Regions from separate parts of the Corynebacterium sp. NPDC060344 genome, predicted to be linked through region 2. Evidence: predicted binding sites of a transcription regulator. Region 2 holds the regulator's gene; each other region holds the start of a gene.
What was found. Region 2 encodes LexA, which represses DNA repair genes until DNA is damaged. Its sites were predicted from a motif close to CGAACANNTGTTCG; they were not measured.
Positions count from the first base shown of each region.

Region 1: a site for LexA is predicted at 7,902-7,915, ahead of ACFWGD_RS05580 (HNH endonuclease signature motif containing protein). Genes of this name have one in related genera too.
Region 3: a site for LexA is predicted at 7,531-7,544, ahead of ACFWGD_RS05010 (error-prone DNA polymerase). Genes of this name have one in related genera too.

Region 1 is NZ_JBHXCS010000003.1:138,408-148,434, reverse strand. Features, by position in the region: gene ACFWGD_RS05615 (alanine/glycine:cation symporter family protein) at 1-378, shown strand, start outside; gene ACFWGD_RS05610 (PDZ domain-containing protein) at 394-1,416, opposite strand; gene ACFWGD_RS05605 (zinc-dependent metalloprotease) at 1,499-2,914, shown strand; gene ACFWGD_RS05600 (YgjP-like metallopeptidase domain-containing protein) at 2,921-3,457, opposite strand; gene ACFWGD_RS05595 (TOMM precursor leader peptide-binding protein) at 3,540-4,385, shown strand; gene ACFWGD_RS05590 (ABC1 kinase family protein) at 4,402-5,712, shown strand; gene ACFWGD_RS05585 (hypothetical protein) at 5,723-5,989, shown strand; gene ACFWGD_RS05580 (HNH endonuclease signature motif containing protein) at 5,997-7,805, opposite strand; gene ACFWGD_RS05575 (NAD(P)H-binding protein) at 8,133-8,801, opposite strand; gene ACFWGD_RS05570 (ATP-dependent DNA helicase UvrD2) at 8,826-10,027, opposite strand, start outside.
Region 2 is NZ_JBHXCS010000001.1:151,930-161,956, reverse strand. Features, by position in the region: gene ACFWGD_RS00740 (DeoR/GlpR family DNA-binding transcription regulator) at 1-738, opposite strand, end outside; gene ACFWGD_RS00735 (phosphoenolpyruvate--protein phosphotransferase) at 1,028-2,710, shown strand; gene lexA (transcriptional repressor LexA) at 3,138-3,848, opposite strand; gene ACFWGD_RS00725 (hypothetical protein) at 4,571-4,714, shown strand; gene nrdR (transcriptional regulator NrdR) at 4,749-5,198, shown strand; gene hrpA (ATP-dependent RNA helicase HrpA) at 5,226-9,296, opposite strand; partial or broken gene ACFWGD_RS00710 (hypothetical protein) at 9,359-9,598, shown strand; partial or broken gene ACFWGD_RS00705 (Na+/H+ antiporter NhaC family protein) at 9,737-10,027, shown strand, end outside.
Region 3 is NZ_JBHXCS010000003.1:485-10,511, reverse strand. Features, by position in the region: gene ACFWGD_RS05030 (DUF3017 domain-containing protein) at 1-377, opposite strand, end outside; gene ACFWGD_RS05025 (bifunctional methylenetetrahydrofolate dehydrogenase/methenyltetrahydrofolate cyclohydrolase) at 388-1,242, opposite strand; gene ACFWGD_RS05020 (tRNA (cytidine(34)-2'-O)-methyltransferase) at 1,302-1,919, opposite strand; gene ACFWGD_RS05015 (alpha/beta hydrolase family protein) at 2,138-4,012, opposite strand; gene ACFWGD_RS05010 (error-prone DNA polymerase) at 4,093-7,497, opposite strand; gene ACFWGD_RS05005 (MetQ/NlpA family ABC transporter substrate-binding protein) at 7,748-8,644, shown strand; gene ACFWGD_RS05000 (methionine ABC transporter ATP-binding protein) at 8,634-9,731, shown strand; gene ACFWGD_RS04995 (methionine ABC transporter permease) at 9,728-10,027, shown strand, end outside.

The sequences.
Region 1 (10,027 bases), on a different contig from region 2:
GCCGGCCTGCCGGGCGAGTTCGGCGGCGCGATCGTCGCGCTGTCGATCGTGTTCTTCGCCTTCTCCACCATGCTGGGCTGGTCGTACTACGGCGAGCGCGCCTTCGAGTCCCTCGTCGGCCGCCGCGGCACCATCCCCTACCGCTTCATCTTCACCTGCGTAGTCTACGTCGGCGCGGTGACCTCGCTGGAGACCGTGTGGGCGTTCGCCTCCGCGCTCAACGGCCTCATGGCCCTGCCGAACCTCATCGGCCTGGTCATCCTGTCGGGCCTCATCGCCCGCGAAACCAAGGCCTATCTGGACTTCGACCCGCAGCTGCGGGCGTCGGCCAAGGAGGTCCACGAGTGGGAGCGCAACCGGGTCATCTCCGGTCGCTAATCCCGCTCACCCGGGTCAGCTGCACGCCGGCGCCGCGGCGGGGTCCTCCAGGGCCTCGACCGCGGCGTCGAGCGTTTTCACGCTGATCAGCTTCATGTCCCCGGCCTCGGCGGTCAGGGCCTCGGAGCAGTTGTCGGAGGGCACCAGGAACATCTCCGCCCCGGCCTCGCGGGCGGCGGCGATCTTGTGGGTGATGCCGCCGATCGCGCCGACGACGCCGACGCCGTCGATGGACCCGGTGCCCGCGATGGTGCGGCCCTCGGTGAGGTCGCCGGGGCTGAGCTTGTCCACGACGGCCAGCGACAGCATCAGGCCCGCCGACGGCCCGCCGACGCCGGAAACGTTGTATTCCACCGTCACGTCGCCGGCCGGCTGGGCGGCCATGCCGATGCCCAGGAACGCGACGCCCTCATCGTCCGGGTGCTGGCCCAGCTCGACCTCGATCGTCTCGTCCTTGCCGTCGCGGACGACGTCGAGGCGCACCCGGTCGCCCGGGGCATGCGCGGCGACGGTGCGCTGCAGCGTCTCGGGGCGGTCGACCGCGTCGCCGTCGATGGCGCGCAGCACGTCGCCCTCCTCCAGCACGCCCTCGGCCGCGCCATCCTCGGACACCATCGCGACGGTCACCTCGATGGGCAACCCCAGCTGCCGCAGCGCCGACGCGGTGGCGTTGGCCTCGGAGTCCGAGAACAGCAGCGCGTTGCGCTCCTTCACGTCGTCCTGGCTCAGCCCCGGGGGGAACACGGCCTCGATGGGCACGACGCGCTGATCCGGGTCGGCCCACATGCCCATCACCTGCGCCAGCGACAGCCGGTGCGCCACGGCGACGGTGGTCATGTTCAGCTCGCCGCCCGACGGATCGGCGTCGCCCCCGGTGACCACGACCGCCTCATTGCCGTCGATGTCGCCGAGGACGTCGAAAAGCGGGCCCGGGCCCTCGGCCGCGAACGGGACGGAGACGGACGGCGACGACAGCACGGCCGCCAGCGCCAGGATCGGCGCGGCGCCGACGAGGAGAGTTCTGGTGCGGCGATTCACGAACGCCAACCATACCGGTGCATCGTGTTCGCCCTGCGCGAGCATCGTGACCCCGCCACCGCGCGCCGGTACGGTTGGGGGCATGAGTGGACAGGGATTCGGATTCTCGCCCGACGACGATGACGAGCGCGACAAGGGCCGCGACAACGGCGGCTCCGGCGGCTCCGGCGGCCAGAACCCCTTCGGCGACTTCGGCATCTTCGGATTCCCGATGGGCGGCCAGGGCGGCCAGGGTGGCCAGGCGGGCCTGGGGGACTTCCTCAACCAATTGGGGCAGATGATGTCCGGCATGGGACAGCCCGGCGGCGCCGAGGCCGGGGCGCCGGTGGATCATGCGGTCACCGAGCGCATCGCCCGCCAGCGCATCGGCCAGGTTGCGCCGGTCCGCGAGTCGGAGCGGGAGGCGCTTGCCGACGCGCTGCGCCTCGCCGAGCTCTGGCTTGACGAGGCCACGGCGCTGCCCGCCGGCGCCAACCGCGCCGAGGGGTGGAATTCCCTGCAGTGGCTCGAGCACACGTTGCCGACGTGGAAGCGCATCGTCGATCCGGTTGCCGAGCAGATGGCGGAGGCCTCCGTCGCGGGCATGCCGGAGCAGGCCCGCGAGATGATGGGCCCGATGCTCGGGATGATGGGCCGGATGAACTCCATGAACTTCGGCGTCCAGCTCGGCGGCGCACTGGCGGATCTGGCCAAGGACGCCCTGACCGGCTCCGACCTGGGCCTGCCGCTGCACACCACCGGCGCCGCGGCGCTGCTGCCGACGCACCTGACGGCGCTGGCAGAGGAGCTGGAGCTGCCCGCCCGGGAGCTCTACGTCTACGCCGCCGCCCGCGAGGCCGCCCACCAGCGCCTGTACGACCGCGTGCCGTGGCTGGTCGAGCGGATGATCTCGTCGGTCGAGGAGTACGCCTCCGGCCTGGTCATGGACTACTCCGGCGTGGAGGAAGCCGCCCGCGGCCTGGACCTGGAGTCGATGCAGGATCCGTCGAAGCTGCAGGAGGCCATGTCGGCCATGCAGAACATGGACCTGTCGCCGAAGATCACCTCGGCCAACCAGCACGCCCGCACCCGCCTGGAGACCCTCCTCGCGCTGGTCGAGGGCTGGGTCGACGTCGTGGTGGAGGACGCCCTGGGCGAGCGCCTGCCCGGTGCCGTGCAGCTCGACGAGGCCTGGCGCCGCCGTCGGGTGTCCGGCGGCGCGGAGAAGGCCCTGGAAAAGGCGACGGGCATCGACCTGGGTGCCCCCAAGGTCCGCGAGGCCGCCGACCTGTGGCGCCGCCTGACCACCGCCGTCGGCGTCGACCGCCGCGACGGCGTGTGGGACCACCCGGACTTCCTGCCGGTGGCCGAGGACCTGGACAACTCCGCCGAGTTCATCGACGGCGTGCTCGGCGGCGATTCCTCCGACGACTTCGACCCCATCGCGGCGCTGGAGGACCAGCTGCGCAAGGAGGCCGAAGAGGGCGACGAGCGCGAAAAGCGAGAGGGCGACAGCTAGAACGGCCTAGGACCGCACGCCCCATCGCTGATACGCCTCGAGATAGCCCCGCGCCCGTTCGTGGTGCGGGGCTTTCGCGGCCCATTCCCAGAATTCGTCGGAGTGGCCGTCCTCGATGAAGGTGTGCACCAGTTCGTGGATGATGACGTCGTCGAGGACGTACTCGGGGACGTCGGCAAGCCGGTGCGAGACCCGGATCCGGCCCGGGTCGCCGGTCACCGACGCCCAGCGGCGCGACATGTTGCGCACCCACGTGATCGACTGGATGCGCGGCCTGCCCTCCAACACGGTGCGTGCCAGCCGCCGGGCGCGCTTGTCCAGCGCGTCGTTGTCCAGGTTGTTGCCCACCTTGTGGCGGACCCTCTCGACGATCTCGGCGACCTGGCTGCGTTCCTCGTCGTCGGGCAGATCGTCGGGGACCATGACCACGATCCGGCTGCCCTCCGCCCGCGCGGACACGGTGCGCCGGCGCCGCTTGGAGCGCCGCACTTCGACGTCCGGCCCGTAGTCGGGTCGGTCGCGATTCGGGCGCTTGCGGTCCATGACCCCAGCGTAGACGGGTTCGGGGGTGAAACGGGACGTTTCGCCGGGTGCGCGTGTGGGGCGGGCGTGCTTCAGTGTCGGCATGGGGGTAAAGACGCCGGTGCTTCTGCACCGCCACGTCCCGGTGCTGCTGCGCCCGGGCGGGCGCATCCAGTTCGGGGCCGATCCGCGCACGTGCGTGATTTTTCCGCTTCCCGACGGCATCTCCCCCGGCCCCGTATTTTCCGCCCTCCTCGACGGCACCCGCGGCGCCTGCGTGTCCGACGCCCTGTCCTGCACCGAATTGCCCGCCGCGGTGCGCTCGATGCTGGTGGCGGAGTTGGGGCGGGCGGGGCTCGTCGAAAAGCACCGCGACCCGGGCCCGGTGACCCTCATCGGCCGCGATGGCCTGCGCCCGCGGCTGGCCGACGCGCTGCGCGTGCGCGGATGGCAGCCGGTGTCGCGCCTGCCGGATGCGGGGACGCGGCGGTGGATCGCGCGCGAACCCGTCGACTCCGTCGGCGCGGTGGTGCTCACCGGCTTCGAGGTGCCGGACGCGCCCCTGCTGGCGACGCTGCGGGGGCGCGGCATCCCGCACCTGTCGGTCGTGCTTCGCGACGGTGCCGGCGTCGTCGGCCCCTGGGTCCCCGACCCGCAGGCGCCGTGCCCCGCCTGCGCGGAAGCCCACCGCGCCGACGACGATCCCGCCCGCCGCGTGCTGGCGCTGCAGCTGGCGGGGAGGATCGGGACGGCGCCGCCGGAGACGGTGACCGCGACCATCGCGACGGTCGTGGCGCAGCTCATTGCCGTCGGACCGGATGACGACGGCATGCGCGGGCCCTCCGTCCTGCGCGGCGCGGAGACCGTGGTCGACCCGCTCGGGGCGGCCGGCGGGGTGCGCCCGCTGCTGCCGCATCCGCAGTGCCCGGTGTGCACGGGGGCGCGATAGCGGCACAATGGCCCCCATGAGCGATCAGTCGGTGTCCGGGTCCCCGTTCCGCCGCGCCGCGCGGTTGGCGTCGGTGCCGTTGTCGGCGGGTGCGCGGGCGCTCAATCCCCGCAGCCGGGCGACGAACCCCCGCAAGACCGCGGAGCAGTTGGCGGCGGTGCTCGGGGAGCTCAAGGGCGGGGCGATGAAGGTCGGGCAGGCGCTGAGCATCTTCGCGCCGATCCTGCCGGATGAGTTGGCGGAGCCGCTGTCGGGCACGTTGCGGTCGTTGCAGGCGGAGGCCCCTCCCCTGCCGGCGTCGTCGGTGCACCGGGTGCTGGACCGGCAGTTGGGCACCGCGTGGCGGGATCGTTTCCTGGAGTTCGACGATGTCCCCGTTGCCGCCGCGTCGATCGGCCAGGTGCACAAGGCGGTGTGGTCGGACGGGTCGCCGGTGGCGGTGAAGGTGCAGTACCCGGGCGCGGACAAGGCGATCCGGGCGGATCTGCGCCAATTGAAGATGATCACCCCCATCCTCCAGCAGCTCGAGGACGGAATGAACATGTCGGATCTGGTCGACGAGATCGCCGACAACGTCCTCGACGAGCTCGACTACCGCATCGAGGCGGACCACCAGCGCGCCTTCCACACCGCGTTCGGGCAGGGCCAGGAGCCGCGGCTGCACGTGCCCAAGGTCTACGCGTCGTCTCCGAAGGTCCTGGTCAGCGAGTGGGTCGAGGGCGTGCGGCTCGGCGAGATCATCGACCACGGCACCGAGGAGCAGCGCTCGCGGGCCGCGGAGGCGCTGACGGTCTTCGAGTTCGCCTCCCCCGGGCTGGTGCAGAGGATGCACACGGACCCGCATCCGGGAAACTTCTTGCTTTCCGACGACGGCGTCCTCACCGTCATCGACTTCGGCGCCTGCATCCACGTGCCCGAGGGTCTGCCGCGGCCGTTGATCGAGTTGGTCGCCGCCGTGGTGGATGGGCGCAGGGAGGATCTGCTGGATTTGGCGGTCCGTCATGGCTACGTCACCGGTGGCCGGGAGAAGGATCTGACGCCGGAGGAGGTCGAGGCCTTTTTGCTGCCTTTCGCGGAGCCGTTGTCGCAGGATGATTTCGTGTTCACGGTGGCGTGGTTGAAGCGGGTGATGGGGCCGTTCATGGATCCGTCGTCGCCGCAGTCGAAGTTGGGCCGGAAGTTCGGGATGCCGAAGCGGTACATCATGATCCACCGCATCCTCGCCGGTGCCGTCGCCGTGTTGTCGCAGTTGTCTGCGCCGGCGCCGTATCGGCAGGTGATCGCGGAGCATTATCCCGAGATGGTGGGGTTGGGCGGGGCGCGGTAGCGTCTGCGGCATGCGTCCGCAGGAGTTGTACGGCCAGGTGGGGATGACCCACGAGGGGTTGTCCGGCATCGTCGACCAGGTCCGCCAGTTGGTGGCGTCGGCCGAGGTGTGGGATCGGGGTTCGCTGACCGTCGACGATTCGTCGGTGATCACCCCCGCAGAGGCCGCCGATGCGGTGGCCGAGGAGCTGCGCGCCTGCGCCGATGCCCTCGACCTCGCCATCGGGCATGCCGAAGCCGCCTGGTCCGCCAGTTCCCGCATCGGCGACGGTGGGTAGCTGCCCACTAAAACGGGACCTCCGAGTCCGAGCCCAAGTTCGTGTGCGGGTCCGGCGGCACGGGCGGTACCGGTGCGGAACCCGGGTCGGCATCGATCGACGCCCGGTGCATCGGCCGGCGGCGCTCCGCGGATTCTGGTGGCGAGACTCTCCAGAACGCATCGGCGTCGGGATCTTCATCGGCGGTCCACCCGAACCACGACCGGGACGTTTGACCGGGAGTGCCGGAGTGGCCGAACTCATTGGGACTTCCCCACGATCGGGATTCCCAACCCGGATCCCATACCGAGTCATCGGCGGCCGGCCACCCGTCATCGGCGGCATCGGCCATGCACCGCGCTTCTTCGGCGACCTCCGGATCCGGATCATTGAGCGGACCGGCGGTGTATTCGGCCATCGCCCGCTCATACTCGGCGAGGTCACGGGTGTACTTCCGCAGTGCCGCGTCCACTTCCGCGCGCTGCATGGCCGCCGCGGCGTCCGCCTCGGCGCGCATCCGGCGGAGATTGTCCCCGTGGATGGTCGTCGCCAACCGGGTGGCCCGCTGATCGAAGGTCTGCCGCTTGATGTGCGCGATCGGACCGTGCGGCACCGACGTCGCGAACGCGGAGCCGGTGTGGTCGAACCAGTCCACCGAACCGTCGTCGTTCATCACGGCGTTCCAGTGGCGGCTGGTCTTGAGGTTGTGGTGATGCTGGCACAGGCACTGCAAGTTCCACGTCGCCGTCACGCCGAGCTGATTCGAGCCGTCGCCGGCGACGAATGCCGCACCAGACGCGTCGGGGTCGTAATTGATGACGTGGTCGATCTGGCACCTGTGCGCCGGCACATCACACCCCGGGAATCGGCAGCCGCCATCGCGGGCACGCACCCGCGCCTTCTGAGCATCACTGGGCACATACCCGTCGACCTGCGAATCGGCCGATAAACGGACGTCCTCACAGCGCTCGAGCCATTGCCGGGTCAGGTACTTGGGCAACCAGCCGGCGCCGTCGAGCCAGAGGCGCAGCTCGCCACTCCCATCCCCGCCGCCGTCACCGTCGAGGGTCGCATTGGCATCGGCGTAGACGTTCATGGTCACCTTCGCTCCGGCGAAATCGCCGCGGGACATGGCCATGAGAGCGTCGGCGAGGGTGCAGTCCTCGCCGGCCTTGATCTTCGCGTCGCGGATGGCGCGGAGGGTGGCCTCGAACTCGGCGAGGCGGTCCTTGCGCATCCACACGTCCATCTGCCCGAAGTCGCCCCAGCCATCATTGAGGATGGACACCGACTCCGACTCCAGGGCCTTCTTCTCCTCCTCGTCGGGCGGGGTGGAAATGGGTTCGACGGCCTCGACGATCTCGCGCAGCCGTCGGGAGAAGACCTTCGGCCCCGGCAGCGCCTGAAGATCCTTCGTCGGACGCAGATACGCGAGGATCCGCTCCTCCACCTGCGCAATGTGGTCGTCCGAGACCGCGATGATGGCATCGGCGATCTTGGCCAACCGGAAATGCGGGAGCGCCCCGGAGCGGGCGAACTCGAGGACCTTCGGCATCCGGGCGAACATCATGCCGACGTCGCAGTGCCTTCCCGCCCAATGCCTGGTCAGCCCCAACCGCGTGGCGACGGACGCGATGTGGGAGTCGACGTCGGCATCACCATCCGGGGTGACGGCGACGGACAGGTCGACGTCGGCGATGTTGCGCACCCGCCCGATGGCGGCCACCGGTTCGTCGCGTTCGGTGACCCACCTTTTGCGGGGTCGGGCGGGTATCTCTTGGTCGTGGTGGTGGTCCGGATCGTCGTGCTCATCGGCTGCGTCATGGTCGAAGGCCATGTCGGTTCCCCCGGTAATGCGAGTACGGATCAAAAGTGGTTCTGCGCGTGATCGCTGAAACTGATCTGCCCTGATCTACCCTGCTTCACCATTGATCATACACGCGTTCGAGCGCGTAAGAAGCAAACAAAAGGTGAACGTTGGGTGATTTTCCGCACTGTACACGCACAATCATCCCACCCCACACCGTACAATGTTCCACCCCACTGGATCGAACGTGACTTCTACTCATGGCCGAACAGCCTGCGCACCATCCCGTCGTCAAGCACGCACGCGAAAGGCCCGCACCCGCCGCAACTGCGGCAGGATGCGGGCCCGGAAACGACGCTACAACTGGGCGGAAACGGCCTCGCCGAGCGGGACATCGCCGTCGAGGAAGGCGATCTCGCGGCCGCCGTCCCCCGCGAGCTCGTCGAAGCGACCCACGCAATGCGCGATCATCGCGGCGACGGTCGCGCGGGCGGTGGTGCGCTCGACGTCGGCGGGGACCTCGGAATCGTCGCCGACGTGGACGTTGCCGGCGGGTTCCTCGGTGAGCGCGCCCGGCTTCAGAATCACGTACCGCAGCCCCGACCCGCGCAGATGCTCGTCGGCCGCGGCCTTCGCGTCGGCGTAATGGACGAAGGGATTGTCCTCCGGCACGCCATGATCGGGCCCGGCGCCCCAGTACGACACCATGACGTACCCCGCCCCGCGCGGGCAGGCGTCCATCGACGCGATCGCCGCGACCTCGTCGACGCGCTTCGTCCGCTCCGGGCTGCCCCCGCCGGCGCCGGCCGACCAGACGACCAGGTCCGTGCCCTCGAGCAGTGCCCGCCAGCCGCCCTCGTCGAGCCGTTCGACGTCGACGACGTGCGGCACCGCGCCCGTCGCCTCGATCTCCGCGGCATGATCCGGGTTGCGGATCACCCCGACGACCTCGTGCCCCGCGGCCGCCAGCAGCGGCAGCGCACGCAGCGCGACTTTTCCATGTGCTCCGATGACGTGGATTCGCATGGCCCCACGCTACCGATGGTTGCTTTACGACGCCGCGATCAGCGCGAGCAACTGCGCCCCGAACCGTTCGAATTTGACGGGCCCGATGCCCGGCACGGCGAGCAGCTCGGCCGGCTCGGAGGGGCGGGCTTCGGCGATGGCGGCGAGCGTGGCGTCGGAAAAGACGACGTAGGCGGGCACGGACATCTCGCGGGCGGTTTCGGCGCGCCAGGCGCGGATGGTCTCCACCAGCTGCGGGTCGACGTCGGAGGGGCACGCCGAGCAGCGGCCGATGATGCGCTCGGCGTTCGTGGCCAGGCGACCGCCGCACGTGCGGCACTGCGTCGGCTTCTTCTTCGCCGGGGCCGGCGGTGCGGCGGTGGCCAGGCCGGGGACATCGAGGCCCTCGAGGAAGCGGCTGCGGCGGCGGGTGCGGCGCCCGCCCTCCTGCCGCGACAGCGACCACGACAGTTCCAGATGCTCGCGGGCGCGGGTGACGCCGACGTAGAGGAGGCGGCGCTCCTCCTCGACCTCCTGGGCGTCGTCGCCCTTCTTCAGCGCGTGCTGGATGGGGATGTTGCCGTCGGTCAGGCCGACGAGGAACACCGCGTCCCACTCCAGGCCCTTCGCCGCGTGGAGGCTGGCCAGCGTCACGCCCTGCACCGTCGGCGGCTGTTTGGCCTGCTGGCGGGTGCGCAGCTGGCCGAGAAGGCCCTCGATGCGCAGTTCGGGGTCGGCGTGGACGAGCTCCTCGCACAAGTCGGCCAGGGCGCCGAGCGACTGCCAGCGTTCGCGGGCCTGGGCGCCCTCGGGCTCCTCCTTGGTCAGGCCGAGCGGCACCAGCGTCTGGCGCACGATGGAGGTCAGTTTCCGGCCGACCAGGGTCTCGCCGGTGGTGCCGGCCGTGCCGTCGCCGGAGGTGGCCACGTCGGGCCGCCGCGCCACGCGGATCAGCTCGGCGACGGCCTGCTTGATCTCGGGGCGCTGGTAGAAGCCTTCGCCTCCGCGCACCTGGTACGGGATGCCGGCTTCGCTCAGCGCCTGCTCGAACACGGCGGACTGGGCATTGACGCGGTAGAGCACCGCGATCTCCGACGCGGGCACGCCCGAATCCATGAGCCGGCGGATTTGCCTGGCGACGACCCGCGCCTCCTGCGGTTCGTCGTCGTATTCGGTGTAGCCCGGCTCGGGGCCCTCGGGGCGCTGGCCGATCAGCTGCAGGCGCGAACCCGCGAGCCGGCCCTTCG
Region 2 (10,027 bases):
GTCGATGAAGGCCTGCGGGGCCGACGGGTCGGTGATGACCACGTCGATGTCGTCGAGCGCGGCGAAGCTGACCAGGAAGTCGCGGCCCAGCTTCGTCGAGTCGCACATGACCACGACCTTGCGGGCATTGGTGATCATCGCCCTCTTGACCGCCGCCTCCTGCGGGTCGGCCGTGGACAGGCCGTGGTCGATGGTCAGGGCGTTGGAGCCGATGAACGCGACGTCGGCGCGCATCAGCGCCAGGGAGCGCAGCGCCGCATCGCCGACGACGGCCTGCGTGATGGCGCGGACCTGGCCGCCGAGCAGCTGCAGCTCGATGTAGGGCGCGCCGGCCAGCGTCAGGGCGCTGGGCAGGGAATTGGTGACCACCGACCAGTGGCGCTCTTCGGGGAACGCCGCCATCAGCTCGGCCAGCGCCTCGGTGGTGGTGCCGGCGTCGAGGAAGACGCCGCCGCCGGAGGACGGCAGGAAATCGACCGCGGCGCGGGCGATGGAGCGCTTGGCGTCCTTCTGCGCCTTCTTGCGCGCGTCGACGCTGACCTCGACGGTCTGGAACGACTTCGCCGCGACGGCGCCGCCGTGAACGCGGTGGACCGCACCCTCCGCGTCGAGCTGGGCGAGGTCGCGGCGGATGGTCTCGGCGGTGACGTCGAAATGGTGCGCCAGATCCGAGACCGTGACCCTGCCCTCGACGGCCGTCAATGAAGCGATTTTGCGTCGGCGTTCTTCTGCGTACACGGTCGTCTCCTGCGTTTGGGCCGAATCAAGCCCAATCGGGTGTCGATTGCCCGATTCTGCGATCCGGGGTGGGGCGGTATTTACGTGTGGTGGCCTGGACGTAACCGATTCCGGCTGGCGCCGCGACCACACACTCGGCTCCCTCCAATCATGCCCGAATATGTTGGAAAGTCAAGCGAGAATTGGGTTTCAATGTGGGAAATGTGGAGTAAGATTTTGCGCAAGGAGTTTCCGTTCGGGCCTCGCCCGCAGCGGGTGAATCGATCCATTCCGTAGTCCAGGAGAGCCCATGCCGTCGTCCACCACGTTGAAGGCCACCGCCGTCGTCCCGGGAGTGGGGTATGCGCCCGCCGTGTGGGTGCGGCCGCGTCCCGCGCTGCCGCCGGAGGGCGAGCCGCATGCCGGCGACGCCGAGGCCGAGATCGAGCGCTTCCGGGCGGCGGCCGCGGCGGTGTCCGAGCGGTTGGCCGCCCGCGCCGGCCGTGCCGAGGGCAACGCGGCCGAGGTGCTCCTGGCCACCTCGAAGCTGACGCTGGACCGCGGGTGGCACCGGGCCGCGGTGAAGTCGATCAAGGCCGGGGTGGGCGCGGAGTCGTCGACGATGGCGGCGATCGAGAAGTTCGTGGAGATGTTCAAGGCCGCCGGCGGGATCATGGCCGAGCGCACCACGGACCTGGAGGACATCCGCGATCGCGTCATCGCGGAATTGCGCGGCGAGGACGAGCCGGGATTGCCGGCCGTGATCGAGCCGTCGGTCTTGCTTGCCGACGACCTGTCGCCCGCCGACACCGCCACCTTGGACCCGGAGTTGTTCGTGGCGATGGTGACCACGCTGGGCGGGCCCACGTCGCACACGGCGATCATCGCCCGGCAGCTGGGCGTGCCGTGCGCGGTGGCGGCGGGCGCGGGCTTGCGCGTCATCGAGCAGGGGACCCTGACGCTGGTGGATGGCGCCAAGGGGGAGATCACCGCCGACCCCGACCCGGCGGTCGCGCAGGCGGCGGTGGACGAGGCCGCGCGGATGGCCGACAAGATCGCGGCGTGGTCGGGTCCGGGGCGCACCGCCGACGGGGAACACGTGCAGCTGCTGGCCAACGTCGGCGACGGCAATGCCGCGCGCATCGCCGCGGACGGCGCGGCCGAGGGCATCGGCCTGTTCCGCACCGAGCTCTGCTTCCTGTCGGCGGCCACGGAACCGACGGTGGAGAATCAGGCGGACATCTACGCCACGGTGCTCAAGGCGTTCCCGGAGTCGAAGATCGTCGTGCGCACGCTCGATGCGGGCTCCGACAAGCCGATCGCCTTCGCCAATCTCGGCGACGAGGACAATCCGGCGCTGGGCGTGCGCGGCCTGCGCATTTCGCGGTCGAACTCGGGGCTCATGGAACGCCAGCTCGACGCCATCGCACTGGCCGGCACGAAGGCGGGCCGCGGAGCGGAGGCCCCGACGTGGGTGATGGCGCCGATGGTGGCGACCCTGGAAGAGGCCGAGTGGTTCGCCGGGCTCTGCCGCGAACGCGGCCTGACGCCGGGTGCGATGATCGAGATTCCCGCCGCGGCCCTGATGAGCCACGATCTGATGAAGGTTCTCGACTTCGTCTCCATCGGCACCAACGACCTGACCCAGTACGCGATGGCCGCCGACCGCCTGTCGCCGCACCTGGCGTACCTCACGGATCCGTGGCAGCCGGCGGTGCTGCGGTTGATCGACATGACGTGCCGGTCCGGCAAGCTCACCGGCACCCCGGTCGGCGTGTGCGGCGAAGCCGCGGCCGATCCGCTGCTGGCCTGCGTGCTCGTGGGCCTCGGGGTGAACTCGCTGTCGGCGGCCGCGACGGCGCTGCCGGGCGTGGGGGCCCAGCTCGCCGAGGTCACCGCCGCCCAGTGTGCCGACGCCGCTCGTGCGGCGTTGGATGCGCCGAACGCCGATGCCGCTCGCGCCGCGGTGCGCTCCGTCTTCGGCCTGGAGTAGCCGCGCGCTCCGTTTTCGGCCTGGGGTAGCGGTCCACGTCGCGGCTCACCGTGGCCGTCGAGGCTCGTCACGGACGTCCCGCGCCGCCGCGTGGGGCCGTGAATGCATGGATGGTCGCTGAATTCAGTTGGAATCGACCCATCAATTCAATCTCAGGGTTTTCGCGCCCTTTCCGAGGGGCACGCGGACTCTGAGCTTGAAGAAATAGGGGGTCAAGAATTCAATCTCCTGCAGGTTGAGGCCGGATTCACGGCCGCGAAAACTCTGAGATTGAATGGGGGCTTCCCCGGCTTGCTCCCCGCCAACCTGTGCGCGCGGTGGAAGCGGGGCCTGAGGCCTGGCTCGCGCACCACATGCTGGCTGGCGCACCGAATGCATGAGAAGGGGCCCGAGCACATGGTGCTCGGGCCCCTTCTCGGGTGGTGGATCAGAGACGGCGCAGGACGCTGACGACGCGGCCGAGGATGGTCACCCCACCGTCGACCGGAATCGGCTCGAAGGCGTCGTTGTGGGGGAGCAGCCACTTGCCCGAACGATCCTCGTGCCACTCCTTGACCGTGGCCTCGCTGTCCGAGTCGCCGTCGATCATCGCCGCGACGAAATCGCCGTTGTTGGCCGTCTGCTGCGACTTCACCACGACCCAGTCACCGTCGAAGATGCCGGCATCGACCATCGACTCGCCGACGACGCGGAGCATGTACAGCTCGCCCGGACCGGTGAGCTCTGCGGGAACCGCCATGTGCTCGTCGATGCTCTGCTCTGCCAGGATCGGGTTGCCGGCGGCGATCTGGCCGACGATGGGCACATACGTCGGGGCGGTGGCGCCTTCCGGCACGACCGGGACCGACGCCGACTTCGGCTTGGGGCCCGGCTTGCCGGCGTGGTTGTCGAGCTTCTGCTTCAGATCGCGGACGTCGACCGCACGCGGCTTGTGGGGATCGCGGCGCAGCGCGCCCTTCTTCTCCAGCTCCTTGAGCTGGTAGGCCACCGACGACGTGGAGTTCAGCCCGACCGCGTCACCGATCTCCCGGATGCTCGGCGGGTAGCCCCGCAGGGACACCGCGTCCTGGATGACCTCCAGGATGCGCCTCTGTCGGTCCGTCAACGTGTTCTTGTGCGGCTGCTTCTTATCGGCCATGTTTCCACTCCCACCGGGTTCGGTCGTGCTCGGTTGCGTAGTGCTCGGGTGACTAATGCTCGGGTGCACGGGGCTCGGGTGCCCCGGTGCTCGATGTCGTCGTGCTCAGGTCGATCGGCCATGCGCGCGATCGGACCTGCCTCGCTCGTGCCTGCCGTTCGAACACGACCCTACACCAAATCGTGCGGGGGTGGCACAACTGTTCGAAGTTTTTGCCCCCATGTCTGGACGGGATCCGGGGGCGGTGATATAAATCGAACACAGCAACGCAGTCGAACATTCGTGCAGTGACCGCGACCGGGATTTTCGAAACCGTTTCGTATGATGCTCGCGAGTAACCGGATGGAAGGAACCAACCGATGACCGCTTTTATCGAAGACTACCGCACCGCCACCCTGAACTGGCATGACGTGGACTCCACGGAGTCCGGGGATCAGGTTCCCTCGTGGCTCGAGAACGATGCTGCTGCGGTTCGCCCGGCTGCCCGAACCGCCGTGCGGCGTCGTCGCGCCGCCGCCGATGTTCGAACGGGTGCCGCGACGGATCGAACGCGGGTCCGTACGACCCGTCGTCCGTCGAACGGTCGCCCCGGCGGTGTTTCGGGCGCGTCGCGCCGTCCGAACACACGACGAACGGCCCTCACTTCTGCGCCCACCCACGGGGTTTCGAACATCGGGCACGTCCGCGACGGTCGTTCGGCCGTCCGCGGCCCGGTGCAGGGGGTGCGCCGCACGCGCACCTCGATGGCCGTCGTCGCCGGCGTCGGCGCCGTGTTCGGCCTCATGCTGCACTTCTCCGGGATGGGCGCGCCCGCCCCGGAGACGGCACCGGCCCCGACCTACGTCGGCGCCGCTCACCAGCAGTAGGGGCGTGGGGCGCGGGCACCGTATGCTCGACGACGTGCATTGCCAGTTCTGCCACCACGACCAAACCAAGGTCATCGACTCCCGTCTCATCGACGATGGAATGACCATCCGCCGCCGGCGCGAGTGTCTGGCGTGCGGCAAACGATTCACCACGCTAGAGCGGTCGCAGCTGATCGTCGTCAAGCGCGACGGAGTCGTCGAAGATTTCAGCCGCGACAAAGTGATCCGCGGCGTGCGGCGGGCATGCCAGGGGCGCGAGGTCCCCGAAGCAGCGCTGAAACTGCTCGCCCAGCAAGTGGAGGAAACCCTCCGGTCCAAGGGCACCCCGCGGGTGGACTCCAACGACATCGGGCTGGCCATCCTCGAACCGCTGCGAGACCTCGACGAAGTCGGCTACCTGCGCTTCGCGTCGGTGTACAAGTCGTTCAGCTCGGCGCAGGACTTCGAAAACGAGATCCTGTCGCTTCGCCACGACCGCACGTAAGACGCGCAGTCCGGGCACGGTCACCGGCTACCGCAGCTTGTCGATGGCCTTCTTCACCCGCTGCGGCGACACCGTGCGCGCCGTGCCCAGGCGCTGCGCGAACAAGCTCACCCGCAACTCCTGGATCATCCAACCGATGTCCCGGACGGCCGCGGACTTCTTCCGCGCCTCCGGCAGCTTCGCCAGGCGCGCGGCCAGGTGCTCGTTGACCTCGGCGACCTCATCCTCGAGCTCTGCATCGCGGTCGGGATCGGTGGCCATGTCCGCCAAGCGCACCTCCATCGCCTCCAGATAGCGGGGGAGATGGCGCAGGTTCGCCCACCCGTGCCGGGCGACCGCGCCCTTGGGCAGCATGAACTCCAGCTGCGCGCGCATGTCGTCGATGGCCGGGCCGTCCCACTCGTTCAGCTGCGACACCACGCGGTGATACGCCGGCAGCGCCTTGGCCATGCCGACCACGAGCTGGCGCACCTGGCCGGGGACCTGCGGCTTCACGGCGTCGCGGAGCTTTGCGTACTCCTCCGGATCGCGCACGGGACCGCCGGCTCCCATCATCAGATCGCGCACGACGGTGACGCGGCAATCCTCCACGAGCCCCTCGGCACCACCATGCGGCCACGCATCGACGGCCACGCGCTGCTGCAGCGGCAGGCCCTTGACCATCGACTTGGCCTGCACGGTGCAATCGCGCAGCAACATGGTCAGCGTCGCCGTGACCAGCGACGCCTTGGCCTGCGCTTCCGTGGGCACGACCTTGACGGCCACGCCGTCCTTCGTGGCCACCAGCGTGGGATACGCGGTGACCTTCTGGCCGTCGACGGTGTTTTCCACGGTCTCCGGCACGGCGCCGAGATTGTCGGCCGTCCACTCCTTCACCGCGGCATGCTCCGACGACCCGGCGGCCTTCGACACCGCCGTGGTCACCTGGCCGGCGCGCCGGTGCTGCAGGGCCTTCAGATCCCTGTCTTGGTCGGTGATCTTCCCCCGGCGGTCGACGGTGGCGAAGTTGAACCGCAGGTGCGGCGGCAACTTGGACACGTCGAAGTCGCCGGCGTTGATCCCGGACCCGCCGAGCTGGCGCAGGGCGTCGGCCAGCGACTCGCGCAGCGGCCGGGCATACGGCGTCATGGACGCCAGCGCCCTGGATGCGAAGTCGGGGGCGGGGACGACGGACCGTCGCGAAGCCTTCGGCAGCGTGCGGATCAGCGACTCCACCAGCTCCTGGCGCAGGCCGGGGACGAGCCAGTCGAAGCCCTCGTCGCGCAGTCCGGCCAGCAGGGGAACGGGGACGTGGAGGGTCACGCCATCGTCGTCGGAGCCGGGCTCGAAGCGGTAGGACAGGCGGAAATCGAGGGTGCCCTGCTGCCACAGATCGGGGAACGCGGCGGCGTCGACGTCATGCGAATCGGGGTTGACCAGCGCATGCGGGTCGAAGTCGAGCAGCTCCGGCTCGGACTTTGACGTCTTCTTCCACCACCGGTCGAAATTGGCGCCGGTCGTCGCGGTCTCGGGGATCTTGGCGTCGTAGAAGGCGTAGAGCGTGTCGTCGTCGACGACGATGCCGCGGCGGCGCGCCTTGTCCTCGATCTGGGCGGCTTCCTCCAGCTTCGCCCGGTTGTCGGCGAAGAACTTGTGGTGGGTGGTCCACTCGCCGTCGACGAGCGCGTGGCGGATGAACATCTCGCGCGCCGCCGTCGGGTCGACGCGGTGGTACGGCACGGCACGGTCGACAACCACGGGCACGCCGTAGAGCGTCGACTTCTGGTACGCCATCGCCGCGCCGCGCTTGGTGGACCAATGCGGCTCCGAGTACTGGTGCTTGAGCAGGTGGGAGGCCAGTTTCTCCACCCACGCCGGCTCGATGCGCGCGGCGTCGCGGGCGAAGGTGCGCGAGGTCTCCACGATCTCCGCCGCCATCACCCAGCGCGGCGGCTTCTTCGACAGCGCCGACGCCGGGTGCACCAGGAACTTGGTGTTGCGCGTGCCGGTGAACTCCTTGCCCTCGCCCTCGCGCACGCCGATCTGCGACAGCAGGCCGGCCAGCAGCGACTGGTGGATGGCGTCCGGCGACGGCTCGTTGCCCTCCACGGACCAGTTCCACCCCAGATCCGCGACGACCTGGTTGAGCTGCCGGATCAGGTCCTGCCACTCGCGCACCCGCATGTAGTGCAGGAACTCGCGCTGGCACATCTTGCGGAACTGGTTGCCCGACAGCTCCCGCCGCTTGTCCTGCAGGTGCTCCCACAGCTTGAGGTAGGACAGGAAGTCGCTGGTCGCGTCCTTGAACCGCGCATGCGCCTGGTCGGCCTGCGCCTGCTTTTCCAGCGGCCGCTCGCGCACGTCCTGCAGGCTCAGCGCCGCCACGACGACGGTGACGGGCTTGAGCGCACCGTTGACGTGCGCCTCCACCAGCATCCGCGCCAGCCGCGGGTCGACGGGGATGCGCGCCAGCTCGCGGCCGGTGGGGGTCAGGGAAAGTTCGCTTGACGACGTCCCGGCGTCGCCCTCCGCAGCGGCCAGGGCACCGAGTTCGTCGAGCAGCTGCACGCCGTCGCGGATGGCCTTGTGGTCGGGGGCGTCGACGAAGGGGAAGGCGGCGACGTCGCCAAGCCCCAGATTGGCCATCTGCAGGATGACCGAAGCCAGGTTCGTGCGCTGGATCTCCGGATCGGTGAACTCCGGCCGGGACAGGAAGTCATCTTCGGAATACAGGCGGATGGCGATGCCGTCGGCGACGCGGCCGCAGCGGCCCGAACGCTGGTTGGCGCTGGCCTGGCTCACCGGCTCGACCGGCAGGCGCTGGACCTTCGTGCGCGTGGAGTAGCGCGAAATGCGGGCGGTGCCGGTGTCCACCACGTAATGGATGCCCGGCACCGTCAGCGACGTTTCGGCGATGTTGGTTGCCAGGACGATGCGTCGAGAAGCATGCGGCCCGAAGACCCGGTGCTGCTCCGCATTGGACAGGCGACCGAAGAGGGGGAGGACCTCGACGCCGCGCCACTTCTGGCCGTCGATGGCCTCGGCGGCCTCGCGGATCTCGCGCTCGCCGGAGAAGAAGACCAGGATGTCGCCGTCGCCCTCCCGCATGAGCTCGCGGCAGGCGTCGACGACACCGTCGATCTGGTCGATGTCGGTGACCCGCGTTTCGGTCTGGCCGTTCTTGCGGGTGACGGTCTCCTCGACGGTCAACGGGCGGTAGCGGACCTCGACCGGGTAGGTGCGGCCGGAAACCTCGATGATCGGCGCGGGCGTGCCGTCGGCGCCCGCGAAATGCTCCGCGAAACGCTCCGGGTCGATCGTCGCCGAGGTGATGATCACCTTCAGGTCCGGGCGCTTGGGCAGCAGACGCTTGAGGTAGCCGAGCAGGAAGTCGATGTTGAGGCTGCGCTCGTGGGCCTCGTCGATGATGATCGTGTCGTAGTCGAGCAGCAGCCGGTCGCGCTGGATCTCCGCGAGCAGGATGCCGTCGGTCATGAGCTTGACGCAGGTGTCGCGGCCGACGCGGTCGTCGAAGCGGATGGCATAGCCGACGTGGCCGCCGATCTTCTCGCCCAGCTCGTCGGCGATGCGCTCGGCGACGGTGCGCGCGGCCAGGCGGCGCGGCTGCGTGTGGCCGATCTTGCCCAGCACGCCGCGGCCCAGGTCGAGCAGGATCTTCGGGATCTGCGTGGTCTTGCCCGAGCCGGTCTCGCCGGCGATGACGGTGACCTGGTTGTTCGCGATGGCCTCTGCGATGTCGTCCCGGCGCGCCGACACCGGCAGCGCGGCCGGGTAGGTGATCTGCGGGATCGACTCGCGGCGCTCTTCGACGCGCAGGCGGGCCAGCTCGATGTCCTCCGCGATGGCGTGGATGGCATTCGGCGCCGAGGCGCGCTTGAGGCGGCGGCGGAAGCTGCGGGCCTCGGCGAAGGTCACGCCGTCCAGGCGGGCGTAGATGGGCCGCTTGTCCACGTGCGGGTGATCGCCGCGGTGGTTGTCGCGGTGGTCCCCGCGGGGCGTGGCGTTGTCGCGCTGATTGTCGCGGGCGCCGGGGGAGCGGCGACCGCGCCGCCGGCCACCGCGATTGCCGCGGTCCGGGTTCTGTTTCTGCTGAGACATGGTTGCCGCCAAGGGTAGCCGCTGGCGGCGTTAGCAATCTCACTGGCACGCGGGGGCGACCGATGCGTGCACGGCGGCGAGGGTCGCTTAAGGTTTTTCTCATGAACTCCGTGTTGATCGCCGTGTTGGTGATGCTCGTCCTCGCGATATCGCGCGTCCATGTCGTCCTGGCGCTGTTCATCGGCGCGCTCGTCGGCGGTCTCCTCGGCGGCCTCGGCTTCGATGGGACGCTGGTGGCGTTCCAGGAGGGCCTGTCCGGCGGTGCCCGCATCGCGCTGAGCTATGCGCTGCTCGGCGCCTTCGCCATGGCGGTCGCCCAGTCCGGCTTGCCGCAGCTGCTGGCCAACAAGATCATCGGTGCGGTCACCGGCAAGGATCCGGAGGACAACGCCAAGGCCGTGGGCGTGGTCAAGTGGTCGCTGCTCGGCGGTTTCACGCTGATGGCGATCCTGTCGCAGAACCTCATCCCGGTGCACATCGCGTTCATCCCGCTCATCGTCCCGCCGCTGCTGGTCGTGATGAACAAGCTGAACATCGACCGCCGCGCCGCCGCATGCGCCCTGACGTTCGGCCTGGTGACCACCTACATGTTCATCCCGCTGGGCTTCGGCTCGATCTTCTTGAACGACATCCTGCTCGGCAACATCGAGCTCGCCGGCATGGACACCGCCGGCATCAACATCCTGCAGGCCATGGGCATCCCGGCCGCGGGCATGTTCGCCGGCCTGCTC
Region 3 (10,027 bases), on a different contig from region 2:
CCGACGAGAAGGCAGAACCACAGGTCGAACTTCTTCGACCGGACGCTGAACACGCCCAGCAGCGAATCGGGCAGGTACTGCCGGATCACGCCCAGGTACATCATGGTCACGCCGAGCATGAACGTCGCCCGCCGCCACCGCTCCAAACCGAGGAACACCACCGCCGCGCCCAGGCCGAAGAACAGCAGCCCGTACAGCAGCCACCGGATGCGATCCGGCCACTTCTCCCCCGGCGCCGGCTCATCCGGCGAATGCGGGTTGACCATCGGATCCGGCAGATCACCCCGGTCGGCCCTCCTGGCGATTTCGCGCGCGCCGAACCGCACCGCGCCGCCTTCGGGGCGACGGGGTGGGCGGTTGCGGGGCGGCGTCGTCAAGCCAAACCCCCTACAGACCCGCCAGGCGCTCGGCGCGTTCGACGACGTTTCGCACCAGGAAGGCGCGCGTGAGCGGGCCGACGCCGCCCGGGTTCGGAGAGACCGCCCCGGCGACGTCCCAGACATCGGGGTGCACGTCGCCCGCGAGCTTGCCGTCGAGGCGGGACACTCCCACGTCGAGCACCGCCGCACCCGGCTTGACCATGTCCGCCGTGAGCATGTGCGGCTTGCCCGCCGCCGCGATGATGATGTCCGCCTGCTTCGTCTCCGCCGCCAGATCCTTCGTGCCCGTGTGGCACAGCGTGACCGTGGAATTCTCGCTGCGGCGCGTGAGCATCAGGCCGATCGGCCGGCCCACCGTCACGCCGCGGCCGATGACGCACACCTTCGCGCCGGCCAGCTCCACGCCGAAGCGGCGCAGCAGGTGGATCGACCCATTCGGCGTGCACGGCAGCGGCGCCGGCTCATTGAGCACCAGCTTGCCCAGGTTCACCGGGTGCAGGCCATCGGCGTCCTTGTCGGGGTCGATGAGGCCCAGGATGCGGTTTTCGTCGATGTGCTTCGGCAGCGGCAGCTGCACGATGTAGCCCGTGCAGGCGTCGTCGGCGTTGAGCTCGGCGATGACCGCCTCGAGCTCCTCCTGCGACGTCTCCGCCGGCAGGTCGCGGCGGATCGAGGAGACGCCGATCTGCTCGCAGTCGCGGTGCTTCATCTTCACGTAGGAGTGGCTGCCCGGGTCGTCGCCGACCAGCACGGTGGCCAGGCCCGGCGTCACGCCGGCTTCCTTCAGTTTCGTCACCCGGGCGGCGAGATCCTGGAAAATCTCGTCGCGATACAGTTTGCCGTCAAGCTTCGTCGCCGTCATGGCTCCCAGTATGGCAAAGCCGATCCGGAAAACCGTCACTTCCCTCCCGGGCCCCGCCTTTACTTCCCTTCCGGGAAACCCATCTGCCGCCACACCTCGTACGCCGCCACGGCGGCCGCGTTGGACAGGTTCATGCTCCGCCGCCCCGGGATCATGGGGATGCGGATCTGCTCCGTCACCCGCGGGTCCGCCAGCGCCTCCTCCGGCAATCCCGTCGGCTCCGGCCCGAACAGCAGCACGTCCCCGGGCCGGTAGTCGACGTCGGTGTGCCACTTCTCCCCGTGCGCCGTGAACGCGAACACGCGCCGCGCACCTTCCATTTCCCCGGGCTGCTTTGCGACGCCGCCGTCCCCGTGGCCGTCGTCAAGCATCCGAGAAGCCGGGCCCACCAGCGCCGTGAGCGCCGCGTCGAGCGAGGGATGGACGTGGACCTCCGCGAGATCGTGGTAGTCCAGGCCCGCGCGGCGGACGTGCTTCTCGTCGAAGTTGAAGCCCAGCGGCTCCGCCAGATGCAGCGCCGCGCCCGTGCCCGCGCACATGCGGATCGCGTTGCCCGTGTTCGGCGGGATCTGCGGGCTGGCGAAGAGCACGTGGCAAAAGGGGGCCGTGCTCGTGGGATCGGTGCTGGTGGTGCTGGCAGTGCTGGTCGTATTGGCGGATTCGGGAGAAGCGGTCACGGTGGGAAAGGGTACGCCGCGGGGCGGGTGCCAAAAGCCAGCCAGGTCCAATTCGGCGTTGGCGCTCGCGGCCTAGACTCAATTGGGCCCGCCACCGACCCCTCCCCGGTAAACCCACCTCGAATGGCGAAAATGGCCCGTTTTAACGGGTGGGTTAAGACATTCGAGGTGGGTTAGCGAGTGGGCGGGTGGGGTGGGGCAAGGCGAGCCGGCCCCGGCTAATCGTCGACGCCCGGGGCACCGGCCTTCATCTCGGCGATGCGGGCATCGAGGAGCGACAGGTTCGGCGTGGTCACCAGCCCATGACGGCCGAGGAAGTCGAGCAGCGCCGCGGCGATGAGGCGGCGGCTCTTCGGCTTGGCGTACTTGTGGCCCTCGCCGGGAACCTGCAGGTACTCGGTGGGCACGCCGCGGGCGCCGAGGGCGTCGCGCATCTGCAGCGACTCGCGCTCCGGGACGTTGGTGTCCCACTCGCCGTGGATGAACAGCACCGGGGCGGTGATGTTCCCGGCCTGGTTCAGCGGCGAGACCTGCCGCAGCAGCTCGGCGTCGTGGTACGGGTAGCCGTATTTCGGGTACGCCGCCGACGCCAGCCACGGCTCCGTGGAGCCGTAGTAGGACTCGAAACTGGTCATGCCGCAGGCGTCGACGACGGCGCTGAACAGCTCCGGGTAGCGCGCGGCGACGAGCAGCGACAGGAAACCGCCGTAGCTGCGGCCGCCCAGCGCCAGCCGGTCCGGGTCGCCGATGCCGGTGTCGACGAGGAAGCGGGCGGTGTCGGCGACGTCGTCGATGGCGGCGAAGCGCCCGTAGCGGTCGTCGGCGTGGAGGAACGGCCGGCCCGCACCCGACGAACCACGGATGTTCGGGGTGAAGACGGTGACGCCGGAGTCGACCAGCGTGGTCAAAATATCGTGGTTGACCGGCCGCGACTGCAGCTCCGGGCCACCGTGGAGGTGGATGTACACCGGCTGCGGGCCCGCGGCGTCGTCGCCTTCGCCGTGGTAGAGCCAGCCCGACAACTCCAGGCCGTCGCGGGCGGTGAAGTGGACCAGCTCCGGGATGTAGTTCTCCTGCGCGCGCTCGGCGATGCGGCGCGTGCGGTCGACGTTAATCGGCTCGATCTTGCCGGTCCTGGTGCGCATGATCTCCACCGTCGGCGGCAGATTCGGGCCCTCCACCGTCAGCGACAGCAGCTCGCCGTCATCGGTGATGGACAAATCCGAGGCGACCATGCCGGGAAGCTCAACCGACCGGCGGACCAGCACCTTCTGGTCCTCGCCGAGGGTCAGCAGATCCAGCAGGGAAACGCCGGAGGTGTTCCACAGGACGGCGGCGGTGGACAGGTCCTCGCTGATGACGAACTCGTCGACGTCCGAATCCGCGTTGCCCACCATCTCCTCGGCGGTGACCTCCCGGCCGTCGACGGCCACCCGCAGCACGCGGCGGCGGTCGGAGGAATGGTCGGAGCACACGATGACGGTCACGCGGCCGTCGGCGGCGGTGGTCTCCTCGCGCAGGATCGTGCCGGCGTCGGTCATCGCGCCGGGTTCGGGGCGCAGCAGCGGCAGCCACGTGCCGTCGGGCTTGACCAGCAGCAGCTCGCGGCTGCCGCGGGGGCCGACGCGCATGAGCGCATGGCCGGCCTCGGCGGAGACCAGCAGCGAGTCGGTGCGCCGGTCGAGCACCGTGTAGTCGCCGGTGACGGGGTCGACCAGGCGGCCCTCGGTGATGCCGTCGGCGGCGACGGCGTCCATGGCCAGCTTGTCGCGGTCCCATTCCACCAGCGTCGTCTTCGCGTCGCCGGACAGCTGCAGGCGCTTGGCCCCGGGCACGGCGGGGTCGGTGGACACCAGCCACGTCTCCAGGCGCTCGGTGCCCAGCGGAGAGACCTCGCAGGCGATCCAGCGGGCATCGGGCGAATGCAGCACGCGGGTGACGGGGCCGTCGACGGGCAGTTTCACCGTCCGCTCGTCGCCGAGGCCGTCGTCGGTCAGCGCCACCTGCACGGCCTTCGGGTAGCCGCGTTCGCGCACGACGTACGCGATCGCGCTGCCGTCGGGCGCGAGTGAGGAGCCGTAGGTGTGCCGCATACCCGCCGATCATAGGAAAGCCCCCGGAGGCGGCGGCGCTGCGCCCCTGGATTGCGCCCGTGGCGCCCGGGGCGCCCGCGTCACCGGAAGTCCCGGCTGCGCCCGGCGACGACGGGCGCGGCGACGGCGTCGCGCAGCGGGGTGAGCTTGTCGGCGACGATGGTCACCGCCCCGGAGGCGTTTTGGGCGATGCCGCGCACCACCAGCGCCCGTTCGGTGGTGGCGATGGTGCGGAACCGGTTCCACAGCCCCGGGGTGCACAGGACGTTCATCAGCCCGGTTTCGTCCTCCATCCCCAAAAACACCACCCCGCCGGCGGTGCCCGGCCGCTGCCGGTGGGTGACGATCCCCGCCACCAGCACCCGCGACGAGTCCTCCACCGCCCCGAGCCCCGCCGCCGGGACCACGCCGAGCGCGTCGAGCTCCCCGCGCAGCCGCGCCACGGGGTACTCCTCCGGGGTGACGCCGGTGCCCGCCAGGTCCGCCGCGGCCAGCTCGAATTCGGTCATGCCGGGCAGCGCCGGCGCGGAGGCCACCGTCAGCCCGGGCAGCATGCCCTCGTGTTCCGTGGCGGCGATGCCGGCCGCCCACAATGCTTGACGACGATCCATGCCCAGACATTCCAGCGCCCCCGCCCTGGCCAGGGCCTCGACGTGGGCGACGGTCAGCGACGCCCGGCGCGCCAAATCGGCGACGTCGGCAAAGGGGCCGGTGCGGAAAGCGCCGGAGGCTTCCCCGGCGCCGCCGCGTGCGGAGACGATGCGCTGCGCGGCGGCGTCGCCAAGCCCCGCCACCGACCCCAGCCCCAGCCGGATCCGGCCGCCCGGGCAGTCGGGCTCCACGCCGGAGACGTTGACGTCCGGGCCGTCGCAGCCGACCCCGTGGCGGCGGGCGTCGGCGACCAGCGACTGCGGCGAATAGAAGCCCATCGGCTGCGCCCGCAGCAGCGCGACGCAGAACTCCGCCGGGTAGTGGTGCTTGAACCACGCCGAGAAATACACCAGCGACGCGAACGACTGCGCATGCGATTCCGGGAAGCCGTAGGCCGCGAACGCCACGATCTTGTCCCACAACCGGTCCGCGACCTCGCCGACGATGCCGTTGGTCTCGCGCAGGCCGTCGAGGAATCGGGTGCGCAGCGCCTCCATCCTCTCCACCGAGCGTTTGGCGCCCATCGCCCGGCGCAGCGAGTCGGCCTCCGCCCCGGAAAAGCCGGCGGCGTCGACGGCGACCTGCATCAGCTGCTCCTGGAACAGCGGGATGCCCAGCGTCTTGCCCAGCGACTTCTCCAGCACCGGATGGTCGTACGTCACCTTCTCCAGCCCGTTGCGCCGGCGGATGTACGGGTGCACGCTGCCGCCCTGGATGGGGCCGGGGCGGATCAGCGCCACCTCGACGACGAGGTCGAAGAACTCCCGCGGCCGCAGCCTCGGCAGCGTGGCCAGCTGCGCGCGCGACTCCACCTGGAACACCCCGACGGCGTCGGCGCGCGAGAGCATGTCGTAGACCGCCTTTTCCGCCACGTCGATCTCCCACAGCCGCACGGTCCGGCCGTGGTGTTCGGCCACGAGGTCGATGCAGTGGTGGATCGCCTCGAGCATGCCCAGCCCCAGCAGGTCGAACTTCACCAGCCCGGCCGCCGCGCAGTCGTCCTTGTCCCACTGCACCACCGACCGGTTGTCCATCCGCGCCCATTCCACGGGCACGACGTCGGCGATGGGCCGGTCGCAGATGACCATGCCGCCGGAGTGGATGCCCAGGTGGCGGGGTTGCCCGCGCAGCCCTTCGGCCAGTTCGGCGACTTGGCCCGGCGGTTCGGCGGTCTTGTTCACCCATGCGTCGATGACGCCGGGCGCGTGCCCCAGCGCGCGGGCGGCGTCGCGCAGCGCACCGCGGCGCCGGTAGGTGATCACGTTGGCCACCTGGGCGGCGTTGTCGCGGCCGTAGCGGCCGTAGACGTATTGGATGACCTCTTCGCGCCGCCCGGATTCGATGTCCAGGTCGATGTCGGGCGGGCCGTCGCGCTCGGGCGACAGGAACCGCTCGAACAGCAGCCCCGCCGAAATCGGGTCGACGTTGGTGATGCCCAGCGCAAAGCACACCACCGAATTCGCCGCCGAGCCGCGCCCCTGCGCCAGGATGTTCTCGCGCCGGCAGAACTCGCAGATGTCGTGGACGATGAGGAAATACCCCGGAAACCCCAGTTCATCGATCACGGCCAGTTCCCGTTCCAGCTGGCTCCAAGCTTGCTTGACGACGTCCGGTGCACCGCCCCCGCCGGGGGCTCCGCCCATCTCTTCGCCCACTTCTTCACACAAACCTTCACCCAACCCGGCGGCCGGACCATAGCGCCGCAGCGCGCCCTCCCGGGCGATGTGGGCCAGCCACGAGGATTCGTCGTGGCCCTCCGGCACGTCCCACGCCGGCAGATTCGGCGCGATGAGGTCGAGGGTGAACGCGCACTCCGCCGCCACCTGCGCCGTGGCCTCCAGAACACCGGGCAGGTGGCCGAACATGGCCTCCAGTTCCGCGCCGGAGCGCAGCCACGAGCCACCGGTCGGCGGGAGCTTCGGTTCGTGGTCGTCGAGCGACTCGCGCTGCGCCAGCGCATGCTTCGCCCCGGCCACCCGCGCATCCGACGGCGTCGCCGCCGTCGCCGCCGCGCCCGCCACCTGCCGCAGTCCATGCTCGGCGGCCGCCGCGGCCAGGTCGCGCTGGGCATCGGCGGCCGCCGGGGTCAGGTCCGCGTGATGATCCACCGCCACATGCTCCGCACCGAACGCCCCCACCAGATCCGCGAGATGCGGCAGCCAGGCGACGTCGGCCAGCACCTGCCACTGCCCGCCGGCGGCCCGCGCCAGCTCCTCCAGCCCCGGATACCGCGCGACGCCCTTCTCCCCGCCGGACATCAGCGCGTCGTTGATGGCGTGGCTGAGCCGCCGGTAACCCTCCGGCCCGCGGGCCAGCACGGTCAGCGGCGCCTGCGGCAGGGACAGCTCCGCCCCGATGATCGTGTCCAGCCCGGCCTCCGCCGCGGACTCGGCGAACCGCGCGACGCCGTAGAGCCCGTCGCGGTCGGCGATGCCCAGCGCCGTCAGGCCCAGCCGCACGGCATCGTCCACCAGATCCGCCGGATCGGACGCACCGTGCAGGAAGGAATAGCTGGAGCGGCAGTGCAGATCGACGCCACCGGCGCCCGCCACCGCATTCGACCGGGCATTCGCTTCCCCATCCGCAGCTCCACCACCAGCTCCCCGACCATCACTCGCCCCCGACCTCCGCTGCCCGTTCATGCCGTAGCCCGGCGTGAGCTTCCCCACCGACTTGCCCGACAGGATCCGCTCGATGCGCGACCAGCTCAGGGGGCCGTCACGGCGCGACCCGGCGGCACCGGCGTCTGCGCCGTCGCCATTGCCGGCACCAGCACCGACGCCAGCATCGGCGCCTTCGCCGATGCCTCCCGCGGAACCCCTCCACACGCTCATGGCCCACACGGTAGACCCGGGCGCGGATAAACGCGAACACTCATTCGAACATGCCAGGTCGAAGGGATTCTATCGGCCGCTGGGCGGCCGTCGCAAAGCAGAAAGCACACCGCCGGCGAGCCTTCCCGGAGCCGGCCCGATGAACGCCACTTTCCACTCGATCCGCCCAGGGTGCTACGCTGATCCCACAACAAGACAGCTTGGTCTATTCGCGAACCGCGCGACGGGCCCCCACTGCAAGGAGAAGCACATGGCATTGCGACGATTCGCAGCCGGCGCCGTCGCCCTGGCCTTCGCGGCCACCGGCCTGGTGGCCTGCGGCAACGACGAGCCCGCCGAGCCGCTCGCCGAAGGCGACACCATCCGTATCGGCACGACCGACTTCGAGAAGGAGGCCTGGAAGGTCTTCGAGGAGAAGGCCGACGAAGCCGGCATCGATATGGAGATCGTGCCCTTCACCGAGTACCCGCCGGTGAACACCGCCCTCGACGAGGGCGAGCTCGACGTCAACCTGTTCCAGCACATCAAGTACCTGGCCCAGTACAACGTCGGCGCCGACTCCGACCTCACCCCGATCGCGTCGACCGAGATCGTCCCGCTGGGCCTGTACTGGCAGGGCGGCGACAAGGTCGAGGACATCGCCGACGGCACCGAGGTGGTCATCCCCAACGACTCCACCAACCAGGGCCGCGCCCTGAGCGTGCTGGAGAAGGCCGGCCTCATCGCCCTGAAGGGCGACTCCGCCAACCCGACCCCGCTGGACATCGACGCCGAGAACTCCCGCGTCTCCGTCACCCCGATCGACGCCGCCCAGACCCCCGCCGCCTACGGCGAGGGCACCCCGGCCGTGATCAACAACACCTTCCTCGATCGCGCCGACATCGACCCGAACTCGGCGATCTTCAAGGACGACCCGAACGACGCCGCCGCCGAGCCGTACATCAACGTCTTCGCCACGACCCAGGCCAACAAGGACAACGAGCAGCTGAAGAAGCTCGCCGAGATCTGGCACAGCGACGAGGTCACCGAAGCCGTCGCCCGCGACTCCCGCGGCACCTCCATCCCGGTCACGCGCCCCGTCGCCGACCTCGAGGCCATCCTCGACGCCGCCGAGAAGGACGCCCGCGAGAACCCCGATGCCGAGTAATTCCGGCACCGCCTCCCAGCTCGACGCCACCGCCGGCTCCGCTTCCGCGAAGTCCGGCACCCGCGTCGAGCTGCGCGGCGTTTCCAAGGTCTTCGGCTCCGGCAAGAACGTGACCCGCGCCCTCGACGACGTCACCGTCGCCGTGGAGCCGGGCGGCGTGCTGGGCGTCATCGGATACTCCGGCGCCGGCAAGTCGACGCTGATCCGCCTGATCAACGGCCTCGAGTCGCCCACCTCCGGCGAGGTGCTGCTCGACGGCACCGACATCGCGGGGCTCAAGGAGAAGCAGCTGCGGGAGGTCCGCCGGGACATCGGCATGATCTTCCAGCAGTTCAACCTGTTCACCTCCCGCACGGTGGCCGGCAACGTCGCCTACCCGCTGGAGCTGGCGGGCATGGGCAAGGCCGAGCGCAAGGCCCGCGTCGCCGAGCTGCTCGACTTCGTGGGCCTCGGCGACCGCGGCGGCTCCTACCCGGAGCAGCTGTCGGGCGGCCAGAAGCAGCGCGTCGGCATCGCCCGCGCGCTGGCGACGAACCCGTCGCTGCTGCTCGCCGACGAGGCCACCTCGGCCCTCGACCCCGAGACCACCGCAGACGTCCTCGAGCTGCTGCGCGAGGTCAACCGGAAGTTCGGCGTGACCATCGTGCTGATCACCCACGAGATGTCGGTGGTCCGCGCCATCGCCGACCACGTCGCGGTGATGGAAAACGGCCGCGTCGTCGAGCACGCCACCGTTCACGATCTCTTCGCCCACCCGACCACCGAGGTCGGCCGCCGCTTCGCCGCCACGGCACTGCGCGACCGCCCGGAGGGCCGGGAGCTGGATTCCGCGGTCGGTTCGCTTGACGACGGTGCCGCCGCCCTGGTCACCGTCCGCGTCGACGACGACGTCCCCCTGGGCCGCGTCCTCGACATCGCGCGCGCCGAGGGGCTCGACGCCACCGTGGCGCACGGGTCCGTGACCAACGTGCAGGCCCGGTCCTTCGGCCGGTTGACGCTGCGCCTCAGCGGCGAGGACGCCGCGGCGGCTGCCGAGCGGGTCGTCGCCAAGCTCAACGAGTTCACCGACAGCGAGGTAATCCGATGACCGCAACCACGACCGCCGCCGCGGCGTCCGCGACCACCGAGATCCTCGCCCGCGACACCGACTGGGGCCAGCTCGGCCCGCGCATGTGGGAAGCCTTCGGCGAAACCCTGTGGATGGTCGCCGTGACCATGGTCATCGGCGGATTCTTCGGCCTGGCGCTGGGCGTGCTGCTGTACGTGACCCGCGCGTCGGGCGTGCTGCCGTCGGGGCCGCTGTACACGCTGCTCAACATCGCCGTGAACTTCGTGCGGCCGATCCCCTTCATCATCCTGGTCACCGCCGTCGGCCCGCTGACG